DNA from 2 places in the Janthinobacterium kochi genome. Region 1 is predicted to be linked to the other one. Evidence: predicted binding sites of a transcription regulator. Region 1 holds the regulator's gene; the other holds the start of a gene.

Region 1 (9,839 bases):
TGGCCGAGGGGGAGGCGGCCTTGCCGCCGTTGCCGCTGCTGGGACAGTTCGATGCACTCGTGCATGGCCCGCGCTTTCCGCAGATCGACGCTCCCCTGCGCAGCGTGGCGCTGGTGCCCTTGCTGCGCAACAAGCGCCTGATTGGCAGCCTGAACCTGGCCAGCGGCGACGTGACGCGCTTTACTCCCTCGCTGGGCACGGATTTCATCAAGCACATGGCCTCCATCATCGCCATTTGCCTGGAAAACGTGATCAGCAATGAAATGCTGAAATACATCGGCTTGACCGATTCCCTGACGGGCGTCTATAACCGGCGCTATATCGACCGCCGGCTGCTGGAAGAAATCGCCCGCGCGCGGCGCCAGAACTATTGCATTTCGTGCATGTATATCGATATCGACCATTTCAAGCTGGTCAATGACACCTATGGCCACCAGGGTGGCGATGAAGTGTTGCGCGAAGTGGCCACGCGCATCCGCACGGAATTGCGCCGCTCCGACGCGCTGGGCCGCTTCGGCGGCGAGGAATTCGTCGTCCTGCTGATCGACGCCGACCTCGATAGCGCGACCTTTGTTGCCGAACGCATCCGCGCCAGCATCGCCGGCACCATGTTTGACTTGCCGGGCAGCGCGCAGGCGTGGGTCAGCGTGTCGATCGGCGTGGCCAGCCTGGAAGCAGACGCGGCGCTGCTACCGATCGAAACGGTGGCGCAGCAACTGGTGGCGCACGCCGACCAGGCCCTGTATCAGGCCAAGGCCGATGGCCGCAACAAGGTCATCAGCTGGCAGGCACCGCCCGACTAATTATTTTAATAGTAAAGTTTCAGCCTTGGCCACGGCGTCGGCCGTGCCGCGCAGCACCACCACGTCGCCGCTGGCCAGCTGCGTCTCGGGGGTAACATCGAGGCTGCCGCGGCCGCGGCGGATGGCTGTCACAAACGCGCCGCAACCAGCCACGTCGATCGTGCTCAACGGCAAGCCCACGCACTGCGCGCCGTCGTTGACGGTGACCGTATGCAGGCGTTCCAGCTCGGCATCGTCGCCCGCGTCGCTGGAACCGTGGAAATAGCCGCGCAAGGAGGCGTAGCGCTCCTCGCGCGCCGCCTGCACGCGGTGCACCACGCGGCGCAGGGGCACCCCCATCATGATCAGCGCGTGCGAAGCGAGCATCAGGCTGCCTTCCATCAATTCCGGCACCACTTCGGCCGCGCCCGCGCTTTTCAGCTGGTCGAGGTCGGTGTCGTCGTGACTGCGCACGATAACGGGCAAGGTCGGCGCCATTTCTTTAAGTAGATGCAATAACTTCAGTGCCGAGGGCGTATTCGCATACGTGATCACCACGGCGCTGGCGCGGTAGATGCCGGCCGCCACCAGGCTTTCGCGCCGGCCCGCGTCGCCATACGACACGTGGGCGCCGGCCAGCTGCGCTTCCTGCACCCGTTCCGGGTCCAGGTCCAGCGCGTGGTATTCGATCTTTTCTTCTGTCAGCAGGGTGGCCAGGCTTTGCCCGCTGCGCCCGAAGCCGGCGATCAGCACGTGTTTCTGCGAGGCCATGGTGCGCGTGGCGATTTTCGTCAGGGCCAGCGATTGCATCATCCAGTCGTTGGCGGCCAGTTTCATGACGATGGCGTCGGACTTGGCGATGAGGAAGGGCGCCACCAGCATCGACAGCACCATGGCCGCCAGCACCACTTGCACGACGAACGGGTCCATCAGCTTGATGCCGCCGGCCAGGTTCAGCAGCACGAAGCCGAACTCGCCCGCCTGCGCCAGTCCCAGTCCCGTGCGCAAGGCCACGCCGTTGCTGGACCCGAACAGCCGGGCCAGGCCCGCGATCAGGGCGAATTTCAGCAGCACGGGGCCGCACAGCAGCAGCAAGACCAGCCACCAGTTGTCGAGTACCACGCGGATATTGAGCAGCATGCCGACGGTGATGAAGAACAGGCCCAGCAGCACGTCGCGGAATGGCTTGATATCCTCTTCCACCTGGTGCTTGAATTCCGTCTCGGAAATGAGCATGCCGGCAACAAACGCCCCCAGGGCCAGCGACAGCCCGGCCCGTTCCGTGATCCAGGCCGCACCCAGCGTGATCAGGAGCAGGTTGAGCATGAACAATTCTTGCGAGCGGCGCTTGGCGACGATGGTGAGCCAGCCCCGCACCAGTTTCTGGCCGATGAACAAGAGCAAAATGAGTACGACCAGGGCCTTGCCGCCGGCCCAGGCCAGGGTTTCGGCCAGGTTGTCCGAATCGCGCGTGAGGGCGGGAATCAGGATCAGCAGCGGCACCACGGCCAAGTCCTGGAACAGCAAAATGCCGATGATCTTGCGGCCGTGTTCGCTTTCGAGTTCCAGCCGTTCCGTGAGCATTTTGGAGACGATGGCCGTCGACGACATGGCCAGCGCACCGCCCAGGGCGAACGCGGCTTGCCAGCTCAGGTGGATGTAGGCGGACAGGTAGCGCCCGACAAACCAGCCGAAGACGACGGTGGCAATGATGGTGGTGACCACTTGCGCCATGCCAAGGCCGAAAACGATGCGCCGCATGGCGAGGAACTTGGGCAGAGAAAACTCGAGCCCGATGGAAAACATCAGGAAGACGACGCCGAACTCGGCAAGGGTGTGACTGGCCTCGTTTTCCGCTGCCAGGCCCAGCGCGTGGGGGCCAATGACGATGCCGACGGCCAGGTAGCCCAGCATGGGCGGCAAATGCAACATTCTGAAAGCGACCACGCCCAGCACGGCGCTGCCGAGTAACATCAGGGTCAGTTCAAGCGAGGAAAACATGGGTTGCCCGGTACGGTCAATGGAAATCGTTGTTTGTTGTGACTGGCAAGTTTTTTGCTTTCCTAATTCGTTTATACTTTGGGCATGAGTGTAACCCATGAAAAAACAATGCTGAAAGCTTTTGATCGAATTGACATGCAAGCGACGACCGAGCGCGCCGTCGCGCTGGCCCGCACCACCTTGCAGATCGAGTCCGACGCCATCGTTGCGCTGCACGCGCGCCTGGCCACGGACGACAGCGTGGGCCGCGCCGTGGCGATGTTGCTGCAATGCAAGGGCCGTGTCGTCGTCTCCGGCATCGGCAAGTCTGGCCATATCGCGCGCAAGATTGCCGCCACCCTCGCTTCCACCGGCACGCCGGCCCTGTTCGTGCATCCGGCCGAAGCGGCCCATGGCGACTTGGGCATGGTCACCTCGGACGATGCTTTTATTGCCATATCGTACTCCGGCGAATCGTCGGAACTGATGGCCATCATGCCCGTCGTCAAGCGCATGGGTGGCGTGCTCATTTCCATGACGGGCAAACCGAACTCCAGCCTGGCCCAGCTGGCCGACGTGCACCTCGATATTTCTGTTGAGAAAGAAGCCTGTCCGCTGAACCTGGCGCCGACGGCCAGCACCACCGTCACCCTGGCCTTGGGCGACGCGATCGCCGTGGCCTTGCTCGACTTGCGCGGCTTCAAGGAAGAAGATTTCGCCCGCTCGCACCCGGGCGGCGCCCTGGGCCGTCGTCTGCTCACGCATGTGCATGACGTCATGCGCAGCGGCGAACGGGTACCGAAGGTGCCCGTGGACGCTTCCTTGCTGCAGGCGCTGGAAGAAATGACGAAGAAGGGCATGGGCATGACGGCCATCGTCGACGCGGACAACCGCCCCGTGGGCGTGTTTACCGATGGCGACTTGCGCCGCATGTTCGAGCGCGTGCAGGATTTCACGCAAGTGGCGATCCGCGACGTCATGCATGCGCAACCGCGCAGCATCGCGCCCGAACGCCTGGCTGTCGATGCCGTGGCCGTGATGGAGCAGTTCCGCATCAACCAGATGCTGGTCGTCGATGCCGACGGCAAGCTGGTGGGCGCCCTGCATATCCATGACCTGACGCAAGCGAAGGTGATCTAATGGATAGCGTAGCGGACAACCTGGCGCGCGCGGCCAAGGTCAAACTGATGATCTTTGACGTCGATGGCGTGCTCACCGACGGCAGCCTGCATTTCGGCCCCGATGGCGAGATGATGAAAACGTTTAATGTGTATGATGGCCTGGGCATCAAGCTGCTGCAGGAATCGGGCGTGCAGACGGCCATCATCAGCGCGCGCCGCTCGGCCATTACGGCCCGCCGCGCGCAAGACCTGGGCATTACTCATGTGCACCAGGGCGGTCACGACAAGCTGACGCCGTTTCGCGAACTGCTGGCGCTGACGGGCTTGACGGAAGAGCAATGCGGCTATATCGGCGACGATGTCATCGATGCGCCCATCCTGCGCCGCGTGGGCTTTGCCGTCAGCGTGCCGGGCGGGCGTCCGGAAGCGCTGGACCTGGCGCACCATGTGACGCAAGCCGGCGGCGGGCGCGGCGCGGTGCGCGAAATCTGCGAATTCCTGCTGCGCGCCCAGGACAACTATGCGCGCGTCATGGCGCCGTTCCTGGAGTGAGGCGCGGCGCCTCGCCAGTGACCTTTGAAAGAGTGAAGCCCTATGCGTAAGCCAGGAGGCGCCCATCGCTGGCGCATGATTTTTACCGTGCTGGGCGCGGTCGTCGTCGCGCTCGGCAGCTTTTGGCTGCTCGAAGTGATGAACAAGAATAGCCAGGACATCACGGCCAGCAAGCATCTGGATGAGCCCGACTATTTCATCACCAATTTCAGCATGGTGCGCATGGACTTGACGGGTAAGCCCAGCTATATCGTGTCGGGTACCAAGCTCACGCATTATCCGCTGGACGATTCGTCCGATATCGACCAGCCCTTCGTGCGCAAGCTCACGCCCGGCATGCCGCCGTTGAATATGAATGCGGAACTGGCGCATATCGACCAGGACAATACCCGGCTGCAACTGTACCGCAAGGTCGTGATCGACCGGGTGGCCAGTCCGAAGGCGCAGAACCTGACAGTCAAGACGGAAGCGCTGACGGTGTTCCCGGATGAGGAAAGAATGGAAACGGACGTGCCTGTCGATATTCTGACGGGCGCCTCGCGCATCAATGGCATCGGCATGAAGGCCAATAATGCCACCGGCGTGGTGGAAGTGCAGAATGCGCTGCGCATGGTCCTCCCGCCGAAACCGCGCCCGGCCGCGGCGGCAAAATGACAGAATGAAACAAGGAAACCATACTATGAAGAATATCTTGCTGATGACCGTATTTTCCCTGGCCATCATGGGCGTGGCGCATGCCGAGAAGGCCGATTCCGAGAAGGAAGCCGTCATCACGGCACGTAGCGGCCACGTCGATGACGTCAAGCAGGTGCGTACCCTGACGGGCGACGTCGTGCTGGTCAAGGGGACGCTGACCATGAAGGCGGGCCGGGCCCTGATCACGGAAGACCCGCAAGGCTACCAGTTCATTACTTTCTGGGCCGATCCCGGCAAGCTGGCCACCTTCCGCCAGAAGCGCGATGGCGCGGGCGACCTGTGGGTCGAAGGCGAAGCAGAGCGCGTGGAATACGACAACAAGACGGAAGTGGTAAAACTGTTTTCCAAGGCCAAGGTGACGCGCCTGGAAGGCTCGAAAGCGACCGACGTGGCCAATGGCGCCTTCATTTCGTATGACAGCCGCAAGGAAGAGTTTGCGATGGAAAATTCCAACAGCGGCACCAGCACCCCGGATGGCGGCAGCGTGCGCATGGTGATCCAGCCGAAGACCAAGGCACCGGCGGCGGAGAAAGCGCCGGCCACGCCTGCGCCAGGAAATAAATAATGGACAATACACGTTGCGGCAGCACCCTGATCGTTCGCGGGCTGCAAAAAACCTATGGCAAGCGGCAGGTCGTGCATGACGTCTCGCTGCAAGTCGAATGTGGCGAAGTGGTGGGTTTGCTGGGGCCGAACGGCGCCGGCAAGACCACCTCGTTCTACATGATCGTCGGCCTGGTGCCGTCGGACGGCGGCAGCATCGATATCAGCGGCGTGGACATTTCCCGCCTGCCGATCCACCGCCGCGCGCAGATGGGCCTGTCGTATCTGCCGCAGGAAGCGTCTGTGTTTCGCAAGCTGACGGTGGAAGATAATATCCGCGCCGTGCTGGAAATCCAGACCGTCGAAGGCCGTCCCCTGAAGAAGGCCGAGATCGAGGAGCGCCTGGATAAACTGCTGGCCGACTTGCAGATTGAAAAGTTGCGCGAGAACCAGGCGCTGTCCCTGTCGGGCGGCGAGCGGCGCCGCGTGGAAATTGCCCGCGCGCTGGCTACCGACCCGCGTTTCGTGCTGCTCGACGAACCGTTTGCCGGTGTCGACCCCATCGCCGTGATCGAGATCCAGCGTATCGTGCGCTTCTTGAAGGAGCGCAATATCGGCGTGCTGATCACCGATCATAATGTGCGCGAGACGCTGGGTATCTGCGACCGTGCCTACATCATCAACCAGGGCTCCGTGCTGGCGTCGGGACGCCCCGATGACATCATCGCCAACGAGTCGGTACGCCGGGTCTATCTGGGCGAACACTTCCGTATGTGAGCCAATGAAACAATCATTGCAGCTGCGCACTTCGCAGCACCTGGCACTGACGCCGCAGTTGCAGCAATCGATACGCCTGTTGCAATTGTCTACCCTGGAATTGCACCAGGAACTAGAGCAACTGCTGACGGACAATCCCTTGCTCGAGCGCCTCGATGACCCGCTCGACCGTTCGCTGCGCCTGCTGTCCGACGGGGCATTGAGTTCCACGGCCGCGCCGGCCGAAGCACCGCCCCAGCCGCCAGGCCAGGATGCGCCTGCAGCACCGGCCGAAGCAGAAACCTTTGACGGCGAGGCGGGCGAGGGCCCGGCCGCCGCGGATGGCGGCGACAGCGACTGGAGCGAGGCGAGCCGGGGCAAGGCGCCCGACGACGAAGATTCCCGTCCGCAACTCGAAGCCCACCACTGCACCCTGCGCGAACACTTGATGGAGCAGATGCGCGTGACGGTGCTCGAATTGCGTGACCGCGCGCTGGTCGAGCTGATCATCGATGCGCTCGACGACAATGGCTACCTGGAAGAGTCGCTCGACGACATCCTGGCGCGCCTGCCGGAAGAACTGGAAATCGACGCCGACGAGATGCGCACGGCCTTGTCTCTGCTGCAAAGTTTCGATCCGCCCGGCGTGGGCGCGCGCAATGCGTCCGAATGCCTGGCGCTGCAAATCAAGCGTTTGCCGCATATTGCCATGGTGACGCGGCGCATGGCCCTTGTTATCGTGGAAAAGCATCTGGCCTGGTTTGCCCAGCGCGATTTCAACAAGCTGAAAAAAGCACTCGATTGCGATGAGGAAGACTTGCGCGAAGCACAGACCGTGATTCGCCAGTGCAATCCGCATCCGGGTGCCGTCTTTGCCTCGGATGTGTCCGATTACGTGGTGCCCGACGTCGTCGTCAAGCGCGCGCGCAATGGCTGGCAAGTGACCCTGAACAATGACGTCATGCCGCGCCTGCGCGTCAACGCCATGTACGCCAACCTGCTCAAGCAGGGCAAGGGTGAGGGTGCCATGGGCGCACAGTTGCAGGAAGCCAAGTGGCTGATCAAGAATATGCGCCAGCGCTTCGACACGATCCTGCGCGTGGCGCAGGCGATAGTAGAAAGACAAAAGAACTTTTTCTCGCATGGGGCCGTTGCCATGCGCCCCCTTGTGCTCCGTGAAATAGCTGATACACTGGGTTTACACGAGAGTACGATCTCGCGGGTAACAACTCAAAAGTACATGCTGACCCCGCACGGCATGTTCGAGTTGAAATATTTCTTTGGTAGCCACGTCGCCACCGAAGCGGGGGGCGAAGCGTCATCGACGGCGATACGGGCATTGATCGTGCAACTGACAGGAGCTGAAGACCCTAAAAATCCTTTATCCGACAGTAAGATTGCGGACATGCTGGGGGAACAAGGCATGGTGATTGCGCGACGTACTGTTGCCAAATACCGGGAAGCGTTGAAAATTCCGCCAGTGAGCCTGCGTAAGTGTTTGTAAGTTTTTTTCGGTTCCTCTGCGGGCCGGAGTCGATGGACCGCACGAACCCGATCATCTTTAGGAGTGTGTATGAATCTCACCATCAGCGGACATCATCTCGAAGTCACACCAGCCATCCGTGAATACGTACAAACGAAGCTGGAGCGTGTGAAACGTCATTTCGATCAAGTTATCGATATTGCCGTGATTCTGACCGTGGATAACCTCAAAGAGAAAGAAAAACGTCAAAAGGCCGAAGTCAACCTGCGTCTGAGTGGCAAGACCGTCTACGTGGAAAGCCTGGCGCACGACCTGTATGCCGCCATCGATACCCTGATCGACAAGCTGGACAGGCAAGTGATGAAGTACAAAACCAAAGTGCAAGGGCACGGTAAAGAGGCGATCAAGCATCTGCCAGACAACTCAGAGGAAGACGCCGTCGTCGCCGTCTAAGGCCACCCGCTTCCAGCAGTTGTGATCAACTAAGGGCGCACATCTTGCGCCCTTTTTTGCGCCCGGACCTGTTGAACGCAATGTTCCCCGTGCAGGCGCTAGAATGTTTGCACTTTCACTTCTTTCCTGCCTGCCATGAGCGACTTCGTCCAGACCTCCATCCGCAATCGCACGGGCCACATCGTGCTCGACCGCCCGAAAGCCTTGAATTCCCTGTCGCTGGATATGGTGCGCGCGCTGAGTGCGGCCCTGCTGGCCTGGCGCGACGATCCGCAGGTGGACGCCGTCATCATTCGCTCCAGCAGCGACAAGGCCCTGTGCGCCGGCGGCGACATCCGTTTCTTTTACGATGCGGGCCTGGCCACGCCGCAAGGCGGCAGCGCCCAGCTGGAAGATTTTTTTACGGAAGAATATGCGCTAAACCATTTGATTCATTTCTATCCGAAACCGTATATCGCCGTGATGGATGGCGTAGTCATGGGCGGCGGCATGGGCGTGGCGCAAGCCGGGCCAGGCAACCGCCTGCGCATCGTCACGGGCCGCACGCGCATGGCCATGCCGGAAGTCAATATTGGTTTGTTTCCCGACGTGGGCGGCAGCTATTTCCTTTCCCGCCTGGCCGGTCAGCTGGGCCTGTACCTGGGCTTGACGGGTTTGACGATCAACGCGGCCGATGCCCTGTACACGGACCTGGCCGATGTGTACTTGCCCGAGGCGCAGATGGGCTCGCTGCTGGATCTGTTCGAATCGACGCCGGGCGAGGCCTTGCCGGTGGCCATCAAGGCACTGGCTGCGCCGTTCCACCCCGAGGTGGGGGCTTCTCCTCTGGCCACGGCGCGCGCGGCGCTGGACCGCCATTTCGGCGCCCCTTCCGTGGCCGCCATCATGGCTTCGCTGGCACAAGACGACAGCGCGTTCGCCGCCAAGGCCCTGGCGGCCATGCGCCTGCGTTCGCCGCTGATGATGTCGGTGACCCTGGAATTGCTGCAGCGTGGCGCCCGCCTGGGGGTGGCCGATTGCCTGCGCATGGAGCGCACGGTGGTGCGCCACAATTTCGCGCATGGCGAAGTGATCGAGGGCGTGCGCGCGCTCGTGGTCGACAAGGACAATGCGCCGCGCTGGAGTCCGGCCAGCCTCGACGAGGTCGATGCGGCCATGGTGGCGCGTTTCTTTGCGCCCGTCTGGCCGGCGTCAGCGCATCCACTGCGCCACCTCGACTGATTAAGCGCGCTCGCGGTGGCGCAAGACTACGCGCTCGTTCGGCCCGAAATACTGCGCCAGCCGTTCCGCCATGTACACGGAGCGGTGCTGGCCGCCCGTGCAGCCCAGGGCCACCGTCAGGTAGCTGCGGTTGTCGGACTTGAATGACGGCAACCATTTTTCGATGAAGGCGCGGATGTCGGCCAGCAGTTCCAGCGCGCTCGGTTGCGCGTCGAGGAAGGCGATCACGGGCGCGTCGCGGCCGTCGAGCGG
Region 2 (9,839 bases), on a different contig from region 1:
AGGCCCTGCGGCCGGCGCTGGATAAAGATGATGATGAACACGAGAATGGCGATCTTCGCCAGCACGGCACCCGCCACCGGTTCGAGGAATTTATTGACTTCGCCCAGGCCCAGCGCGGCGATCACGGTACCGGCCAGCTGGCCCACGCCGCCCAGCACCACCACCATGAAGGAATCGACGATGTAGCTTTGGCCCAGGTCCGGCCCCACATTGCCCAGCTGCGACAGGGCCACGCCGCCCAGCCCGGCGATGCCGGAACCGAGACCGAAGGTCAGCATGTCGACCTTGCCAGTGGCCACGCCCACGCAATCGGCCATGCGGCGGTTTTGCGTCACGGCCCGCACGAACAGGCCCAGGCGCGTCTTGTTCAGGATCAACCACACGGCCACTACCACGACGATGGCGAAGACGATGATGGCCAGCCGGTTGTACGGCAGCACGAGGCCACCCAGCACGGTCACGCCGCCCGACATCCAGGCGGGATTGGCCACTTCCACGTTTTGCGCGCCAAAGATCGTGCGGACAAGCTGCATGAGGATCAGGCTGATGCCCCAGGTGGCCAGCAGGGTTTCCAGCGGCCGCCCGTACAGCCAGCGTATCACCGTGCGCTCCAGCACCACGCCCACCAGGCCAGCAACAAAAAATGCGGCAGGCAGCGCGGCCAACAGGTACGCATCCTGCATGCCGGGCAGGTAGGTACGGAAAAACAGCTGGCACAGATAGGTCGTGTAAGCACCTATCATCAGCAATTCGCCATGCGCCATATTGATGATGCCCATCAAGCCAAACGTGATGGCCAATCCCAGGGCGGCCAGCAGCAGCACGCTGCCCAGTGAAATGCCGTAAAACACATTGCCGGCCAATTCCATGCGTGACACTCGTCCCTTGATCTGGCGCATGGTCTCGATGGCGGCAAGCTGCACACCCTCGTCCGCCTCACCTTCCTTTTCCAGCATGGCTTGCAGCACGGGCAGCAAGCGCGCATCGCTGCTGCCAGCCAGCGCCTGCACGGCGGCCTTGCGCGTGGCGGCGTCCGGCGCCTGCAGGTTGGCGCTGGCGATCAGCACTTGCAATATCTGCTGGATGTCAGCATCGCGCTCCTGCGCCAGCGCCTTGCGGATCAGGGCAATTTGCGCGGGATCGACAGCCTTTTGCAAGGCTTGCGCGGCCGCCAGCCGGGCGCTGCGCTCCGGCGCCAGCAGCTGCAAGCCCGACAAGGCGCCCGCCACGGCCGCGCGCAAGCGGTTGTTGACCACCACGCCGTCGATGCCTTCCGGCACCGGCACGTTCTGGCCAATTGCAGGGTCATACGCCTGCTCGCCATCGACGACATACACCTTGCCATCGGGCGCCGCGTACAAGGCGTCGTCCTGCAAGGCTTGCAGAACCTTGGCTGCCTCGGGCGTGGCCAGGGCGGCGATCTGGGCCACGGCGGCCAAGCGGGCGTCGGGGTCATCGCCGGATAGCGGTTTCAGCAAGTCGGGAGGAATGACGGCCTGCGCCAGCGAGGATAGCAACAGGCAGGCGAGGACCAGCAGTTTGGGGAGGAGCTGCATGCGCATGGAGTCCTTTTATTGAAGCAGATGTCTCGATGGACATCCTTACCCCCCAAGGCAAGGACAGGGGTCAGACCCGGCGGGTCTGACCCCTGCTCTTTGCCTGGGGTTGCGATGACGATTCGACGCGCAAGCTCTTTACAGCTTCTGCTTACCCTCATTGCCCTTGATATACGGGCTCCATGGCTGGGCGCGGATCGGTTCCTTGGTTTTCCACACGACATTGAATTGCCCATCGGCCTTGATCTCGCCGATCATCACGGGCTTGTGCAAGTGATGGTTGGTCGGGTCCATGGTCAGGGTAAAGCCAGACGGCGCCTTGACGCTCTGCCCGGCCATGGCGGCGATCACCTTGTCCGTGTCCGTCGATTTGGCTTTTTCCACCGCTTGCGCCCACATGTGGATGCCCACATAGGTCGCTTCCATGGGGTCGTTCGTCACCACGGAACCCGCGTTCGGCAATTTTTGCGCTACGGCATACGCCTTCCACTGCTTGATGAAAGCCGCGTTGACGGGATTCTTGACGGACTCGAAATAATTCCATGCCGCCAGGTGGCCGAGCAAGGGCTTGGTATCGATGCCGCGCAGCTCCTCCTCGCCGACGGAAAACGCGACGACGGGCACGTCCGTGGCTTTCAAGCCCGCATTGCCCAGTTCCTTGTAGAACGGCACGTTGGAATCGCCATTGATGGTGGAAATGACGGCCGTCTTGCCGCCCGTGGAAAACTTCTTGATGTTGGCCACGATGGTTTGATAGTCGGCGTGACCGAACGGCGTGTAGACCTCGCTGATATCGCTATCCTTGACCCCTTTGCTTTTCAGAAAGGCGCGCAAGATCTTGTTGGTGGTGCGCGGATACACATAATCCGTGCCCAGCAGCACGAAGCGTTTGGCGCCGCCGCCATCCTTGCTCATCAGGTATTCGACGGCGGGAATCGCCTGCTGGTTCGGCGCGGCGCCCGTATAAAACACATTCTTTTCCAGCTCCTCGCCCTCGTATTGCACCGGGTAAAACAACAGGCTGTTGAGTTCCTTGAACACGGGCAAGACGGATTTGCGGGATACCGAGGTCCAGCAGCCGAACACGACGGCAACTTTATCCTGCGCCACCAGCTGGCGCGCTTTTTCCGCGAACAAGGGCCAGTTCGACGCGGGATCGACCACCACGGCTTCCAGCTTCTTGCCCAGCACGCCACCCTTGGCATTGATTTCCGCGATCGTCATCAGGGCCACGTCTTTCAGCGACGTTTCGGAAATGGCCATGGTGCCCGACAGGGAGTGCAAGATGCCCACCTTGATGGTGTCGGCGGCCAGGGCTGCCTGCATGGTGGTGGACATGGCCAGGGCCAGTGCGCCGGCGGCGGCCGCTTTCAGGATGATGCGTCGTGACATGGGGACTCCTGTGAATGGTTCGTGGGGGTCGAGCTGGGCATACGATGTTGTTAAAGCAGAATGCATGCCAACGCCGGCAGGCGTGCGCCATGGTGCATGCGGCTCTCGCCGCACGAAAAAAAACCTGGCTGCACAAGGACTGTGCAGCCAGGTTTCAAATTGCCGTAAAACGGTGCGCCGAAGAAGTTAATCCATACGCATCAATCCTTGCGCGGCAGGCCTCTCAAGCGGCGCCAGCCCTTGCGTCCCAGCGGGAACAGCAGCACGAAAGCGATCAGCCACGGCAGGATGTAGGCCATGGCCGTGATGGCGTTGGCCACGCCTTCCGACAGGTTTTCCGTGAAATTGCCCAGCGCCCGCTTGACGGGGCGCCAAAACGACTGCTTGCCTTCGGCGCTGATGGCCACAGTCAGCAAGTCTGTGTCGATGCGCTGCATCAACAGCGCATTGGCCGCCGTCGCCTGCTCCAGTTCCACTTGCACGGTGGCCAGTTCCTTGGTCACTTTGATGAGGGCGTCGACGTTCGTGCCCGAGCGCTTTTCCAGGTCTTGCAGCTGGGCCTGGTATTGCTTGAGCATGTCCAGGCGTTTCTTGCTGTCGAGCACAGGACGACCCAGGTCTTCCACCTTGGTGCCCTCGCTGGTGACGACGCCTTCGGCCGCGACCAGCGCGACGAGCTTCTTGATGCCGGCCGGCTTGGCGCGCATGCTGATGCGCGCATGTAGGTAACGGCCACTGTCGACGCTCGAGTCGAGCAGCAGACAGCCGTTTTCCGTATCGGCCTTGCAGGCGGCGACCACTTTTTCATACAGGGGCCGCACTTGCGCCTCGTGCGTATCGACGCTGACATTGTGTTCATAGGCAAGAAACTCGCTGCCTTTTTCCTTGCCATCGAGGCGCGCGGCGCTAGATTGCCCGCCGCTCTCGCCCTTGCTGCCGCAGCCGGCCAGCACGATCATGCCGGCCACTGCCAGCAGCCGCATGCCTGTGTATAAACGGGTGTTCATGGATTCCTCTTGTTATCTTGTTAGTTAAGCGTGATGCGTGGCCTTGCGCATGCCAAGTTTATTGCCACATAAAAATCATGAGGAAAAAACAAGGGGCGATTTTAGTCGAAAGACGGGCCTATCCGCTGTTCTTCTGCGCCAGCGCAATAAAAATGCGGCCTGTTCCCCGCAGTGAGCGGCCGCTGCGGCTTTGGCGCCGGCGCCGTAGCTGGTATCATGCGGGCAAACGCAGCCGGCCATATTGGCGCGGCACATGCACTACCCTGCGAAGCGGCCCCCGCCGCCGACGCCACCCCTACAGATCAGAGAAACGAGTTCCCTATGAACACTTCATCGTCCCACCCATCGTTCTGGCGCCGCATCCCGCTGGCTTTCGGCGCCTTCTTCAGCACCCTGTCGGACGCCGCCTATGCGGCCCGCGTGGAAAAACTGTCCTTGCCCGAGGCCGCCCCCGTGGTGCCGGTGGCCCCTGCCCCGGCACCAGCCGCCGCACCCATCATTTTGAAGGAAGCGACACCGGACGCCGCCCTGCAATTGCTGGCCCTGCTGCAACGCGAAGCGCGCCTGATCGACTTCACCCAGGAAAACCTGGGCAGCCATGCCGATGCCGACATCGGCGCGGCCGCCCGCGTGGTGCACGAAGGCTGCGCCAAGGTGATGCGCGAATACTTCACCATCGAGGCCGTGCGCCAGGAAGCCGAAGGCAGCCGCATCGTCCTGCAGGAAGGCTTTGACAGCGCCCAGGTACGCCTGACGGGCAACGTCGTCGGTTCCGCGCCATTCACGGGCACACTCAGCCACCGCGGCTGGCGCGCCTCCAGTGTGCGCCTGCCGAAACTGATCGAGCAGCACGACGCCGCCATCCTGGCGCCAGCCGAGGTGGAACTGTGAACGATACCGTCAACCCTGGCCCGCGCTACGCCATCGGCATCGACCTGGGCACCACCCACAGCGCCCTGTCGTATGTGAACCTGGTCGAAAGCGATGGCGAACAGTCCAGCCATGGCGTGCTGAAAGTGCCGCAATTATCGGCGCCCGGCACCGTCGAAGAGCTGCCTCTGCTACCTTCCTTCGTCTACCTGCCGCACGCCGACGAAGTGGCGGCGGGCGACCTGGCCCTGCCCTGGGTCACCGAGGAAGCCGAAGCACCGTTCGTCGTGGGCGAAATGGCCCGCAGCCGCGGCGCCACCACGCCCATCCGTCTGGTCTCCAGCGCGAAAAGCTGGCTGTGCCACCCGGGCGTGGACCGCCGCGCGGCCATCCTGCCAAACGACGCGCCGGCGGAAGTGGCGCGCATTTCGCCCATCACGGCCGCCACGCGCTACCTGACGCACTTGCGCCAGGCCTGGGACAACGCCCACCCGCAAGCGCCGTTCGCCGAGCAGGAAATCACCGTCACCATCCCCGCCTCGTTTGACCCGGCCGCGCGTGAGCTGACGATGGAAGCGGCGCAGGCGGCCGGCTACACCGCATTGACCTTGCTGGAAGAGCCGCAAGCGGCCCTGTACAGCTGGATCCAGACCAGCGAAGGGCGCTGGCGCAAGGAAGTCAAGCCGGGCGACATCATCCTGGTCGTCGACGTGGGCGGCGGCACCAGCGACTTTTCGCTGATCGCCGTGCTCGAACGCGATGGCGTGCTGGAACCGCACCGCGTGGCTGTCGGTGAACACATCCTGCTCGGTGGCGACAATATGGACCTGGCACTGGCCCACCTGGTGGCCCGCAAGCTGGCCGCCAACGGCACCACCCTCGACGCCTGGCAGATGCGCGCGCTCACTTATGGCTGCCGCAGCGCCAAGGAAAGCCTGCTGGCCGACAGCGGCATGGAAACGGCACCGATAGTCGTGCCGAGCCGCGGCTCGAAACTGATCGGCGGCTCCATCCGCACGGAACTGACGCGCGCGGAAGTGTCCACCTTCATCCTCGACGGCTTCTTCCCGCAGGTGGAAGCGTCGAGCCGCCCTGCCGTGCGCACGCGCGCCGGCCTGACGCAACTGGGCTTGCCATATGCGCAGGACGCGGCCATCACGCGCCACCTGGCGGCGTTTTTGGGCCGGCAATTGGCGGCCACCAGCGAACTGGAAGGTTTTGCCGGCCGCCAGGCGGATGGCGCCAGCTTTTTGCACCCGACGGCCGTGCTGTTCAACGGCGGCGTCTTCAAGTCGGACCTGCTGGTGCAGCGCATCATGGCGACAGTCAACGACTGGCTGTACCTGGAAGGCGCGGAACCGGCGCGCATGCTGGCCGGGGCCGACCTGGACCTGGCCGTGGCGCGTGGCGCCGCCTACTACAGCTACGTGCGGCGCGGCCATGGCGTGCGCATCCGCGGCGGCACGGCCAGCGCCTTCTACGTCGCCATCGAATCGGCCATGCCGGCCATCCCCGGCATGGAACCGCCGATCCAGGCCCTGTGCGTAGCGCCGTTTGGCATGGAAGAAGGCAGCGAACTGGAACTGCCAGGCCAGCAATTCGGCCTGGTGGTGGGCGAACCTGTGCACTTCCGCTTCTTCGCCTCGTCCACGCGGCGCAACGACCAGATCGGCGACCTGCTCGATTTCTGGGGCCCCGATGAATTGCAGGAGCTGAGCGAAATCCAGGCGACGTTATCCGCCGAAGGCCGGTCGGCCGGCGACGTGGTGCAAGTGAAACTGCACGCGCGCGTCACGGAAGCGGGCACGCTGGAGCTGCTGGCCGTTTCCCCTGACGGCGCCGAGCGCTGGAAAGTGGAATTCGACGTGCGCGGCACGCCGCAGCCATAAGCATGCGCAGCGCTGTGGGCAAGCCGGCCTTCCTGGTCGGCATCGACCTGGGCACCACCAACACGGTAGTGGCCTATGCCAATGCGGCCGATGCGCAGGCAGGAATAAACCTGTTCGCCATCGAGCAACTGGTCGCTCCCGGCGAAGTGGGCGCACGCCCCCTGTTGCCCTCGCTGCGCTACCACCCTGCCGCCGGCGAACTGGCGGCGGGCGACTTGCAGCTGCCGTGGCCACAAGTCGAGGCGGCGGGCGAGGAACCGCCAGTGCTGGGCGCGCTCGCGCGCCAGCTCGGCGCCCAGGTACCCGGCCGGTTGATCACCAGCGCAAAGAGCTGGCTGTCGCATGCGAACGTGGATCGCCAGGCGCCGATCTTGCCATGGGGTGCCGATGCCGAGGTGTCCAAGGTGTCGCCCGTGGCGGCCAGCGCCAGCTACCTCACCCATGTACGCGCCGCCTGGAATCACCGCTTTCCCGACGCGCCCCTTGAAGAGCAGGAACTGGTGCTGACCATCCCCGCCTCGTTCGACGAGGGTTCGCGCGCACTCACACTGGAGGCAGCCCGCATGGCGGGCCTGCCCACCTTGCGCCTGGTGGAAGAACCACAGGCGGCGTTCTATGATTACCTGCAGCGCCGGCGCGCCACCTTGCGCGACGACCTGGCCAATACCCGCCGCATTTTAGTCTGCGACGTGGGTGGCGGCACCACCGATTTCAGCCTGATCGACGTCGCCTTCGGTGACGATGGCGAACCGCAGCTCACGCGCAGCAGCGTGGGCAACCATTTGATCCTTGGCGGCGACAATATGGACCTGGCGCTGGCCCACCTGGTGGAAACGCGCATGGCGGCAGGTGCCGAAGGCGGCATGAAGCTGTCCGCCGCGCGATTGTCGCAGCTGATGGAACGCTGCCGCGCCGCCAAGGAATTGCTGCTGTCGAACGATGCGCCGGAGAGCGCCAGCGTCACCCTGCTGGGCGCGGGCTCGCGCCTGATCGGTGGCAGCCGTTCCATCGACATCACGCGCGAGGAAGTGGCGACCCTGGTGGTCGACGGCTACTTCCCAAAGGTGGAACTGGGCGAGGTGGCCAGGAAAGGCCGCGCCGGCATCGTCGAATTCGGCCTGCCGTATGCCCAGGACGCGGCCATCACGCGCCACCTGGCCAGCTTCCTGCAGCAGCACGCCGGCGAACTGCCAGACACCCTGCTGCTGAACGGCGGCGTGTTCCGCGCCGATGCGCTGGCGCGACGCCTGGCCGAGACGCTGGCGCACTGGCGGGGTCAGCCCCTGACCATACTGCACAACGATAATCCCGACGTGGCCGTGGCCCGTGGCGCCGTCGCCTACGCGCTGGCGCGTCGTGGCCAGGCGCCGCGCATCGGCGGCGGTTCGCCGCGCAGCTACTTCCTCGTGCTGGGCGAAGCGGGCAAGGAACACCGCGCCGTCTGCATCCTGCCCCGTGGCAGCACCAGCGGCGAGGAAATCTGCCTCACGCAGCGCCTGTTCGCGCTGCGCCTGGGCCGGCCCGTGCGCTTCCACCTGGCCACGTCCCTCTTTGAGGCGGGCACGCCGCCGCAACTGGGCGAGATCATCGACCTGGATGCCGGAGAATACTTGCGCCTGCCACCGCTGGCCAGCGTGCTGCAAGCGGAAGGCGGCGACAAGCGCGACATCACCGTGCAACTGGCGACAGTCATGACCGAGGTAGGCACTTTGGAAGTGCACTGCGTGGCCGCAGCCGATGCCAGCCAGCGCTGGCTGCTGGAATTCCAGTTGCGCGCTGGTCAGGAAGAGCAAGGCGATGGCGAGGCTCACGCCGTCTCGCCACGCATCAAGGAAGCGGTCGAGAAGATCGAGCGCATCTTCGGCGGCAAGGCGCAAAAGGTCGACACCAAGGACGTGCGCCAGCTGCGCCAGCACTTGGAACGGGGGCTGGGCGGGCGCGAGAGCTGGGATACGCCATTGCTGCGCCAGCTGTTCGACGCCTTGCTACAACGCGCGCGTGGCCGGCGCCGCTCCGCCGAGCACGAGCGGGTCTGGCTGAACCTGGCAGGCTACTGTTTGCGGCCCGGCTACGGCGACGCGCTCGACCCGTGGCGCATCGAGCAGCTGTGGGCCCTGTTCGACACGGGTATTCAGCATCACAAGGACAGCCAGGTGTGCGCCGAATGGTGGACCCTGTGGCGCAGAGTCGCCGGCGGCTTGAGCACGCAGCAGCAACTGCGCCTGCTCGACGACTTCGCCTTCAACCTGCAAGCCGATGCGGCCCAGCGCGGCAGCCGCCCCGTCACCCTCGTGAACGGCAGCGACGACGACATGCTGCGCCTGGGCGCCTCGCTCGAGCGCATCCCGGGCGCCTACAAGGCGGAAGTGGGCGCCTGGCTGCTGAAACGCCTGCAAAAGGCCAGCAAGAAGGAAGAAGCGGCGGATACGAATACCCTGTGGGCGCTGGCCAGGGTGGGCGCGCGCCAGCCCTTCCACGGCAGCGCGCATGAAGTGGTCGACAGCGCCACCGTGGCCGAATGGCTCACTATGCTGCTGGCGCTGGACTGGAAAAAAGTGGAACCGGCGGCGTTTGCCGCTACCCACCTGGCACGCATGACAGGCGACCGCTCGCGCGACATCGCCGACGAGCTAAGGGCAACCATCCTCGCCCGCCTGAAAGCCGTCGGCGCCCCGCCCCTGTGGCAGGCCATGGTCAGCGAAGTGACGCAGCTGGATGAAGCTGTTACCAAGCGCATGCTGGGCGAGGCGCTGCCGCCGGGGTTGAAGCTGATCGGCTGATCGGCTTCCAGCGCAGCCTGTCCCCCACCCTACACCAGCGCCACCACCAACACCAACACCGCCAACGGTGCCTGCACCAGCACGATGCCGGGATGCGTGCGACGCAGCTGGGCCCAGACGGACAGGCCAGGCACTTCTTCGTGCGGATGGTGGGCTTCGTCGCGCAGCGACATCGCATGCAGGAACATGCCGGCGATCAGCGGGCCGGGGTTGACCCACCAGCCCTGCTCGAGCAAGCCGCGCGACAGGTAGATGGCCAAGGCGCCGATGACGAACGGCGACGCCCAGACGGCGGCCAGCATCAAGCGGATGCCATAGAATTCAGCCAGGGTGCCCATGCGGTGC

Evidence for each region. The regulator sigma-54, encoded in region 1, starts transcription at its own class of promoters, with help from an activator protein. The targets are predictions, from matches to a motif close to TGGCANGNAANCTGCTTT.
Region 2: a site for sigma-54 is predicted at 3,001-3,018, ahead of urtA (urea ABC transporter substrate-binding protein). Genes of this name have one in related genera too.

The regions. Positions count from the first base shown of each region.
Region 1 is NZ_JBNYXO010000022.1:31,763-41,601, reverse strand. It holds gene ACQ4WL_RS26660 (GGDEF domain-containing protein) at 1-803, shown strand, start outside; gene ACQ4WL_RS26655 (cation:proton antiporter domain-containing protein) at 804-2,783, opposite strand; gene ACQ4WL_RS26650 (KpsF/GutQ family sugar-phosphate isomerase) at 2,868-3,902, shown strand; gene ACQ4WL_RS26645 (KdsC family phosphatase) at 3,902-4,435, shown strand; gene lptC (LPS export ABC transporter periplasmic protein LptC) at 4,478-5,089, shown strand; gene lptA (lipopolysaccharide transport periplasmic protein LptA) at 5,115-5,696, shown strand; gene lptB (LPS export ABC transporter ATP-binding protein) at 5,696-6,451, shown strand; gene ACQ4WL_RS26625 (RNA polymerase factor sigma-54) at 6,456-7,934, shown strand; gene hpf (ribosome hibernation-promoting factor, HPF/YfiA family) at 8,004-8,366, shown strand; gene ACQ4WL_RS26615 (enoyl-CoA hydratase/isomerase family protein) at 8,502-9,587, shown strand; gene rapZ (RNase adapter RapZ) at 9,588-9,839, opposite strand, start outside.
Region 2 is NZ_JBNYXO010000001.1:417,213-427,051, reverse strand. It holds gene urtB (urea ABC transporter permease subunit UrtB) at 1-1,556, opposite strand, end outside; gene urtA (urea ABC transporter substrate-binding protein) at 1,695-2,948, opposite strand; gene ACQ4WL_RS02035 (DUF4349 domain-containing protein) at 3,149-3,955, opposite strand; gene ACQ4WL_RS02030 (DUF2760 domain-containing protein) at 4,277-4,846, shown strand; gene ACQ4WL_RS02025 (Hsp70 family protein) at 4,843-6,714, shown strand; gene ACQ4WL_RS02020 (Hsp70 family protein) at 6,717-9,494, shown strand; gene ACQ4WL_RS02015 (CHASE2 domain-containing protein) at 9,524-9,839, opposite strand, start outside.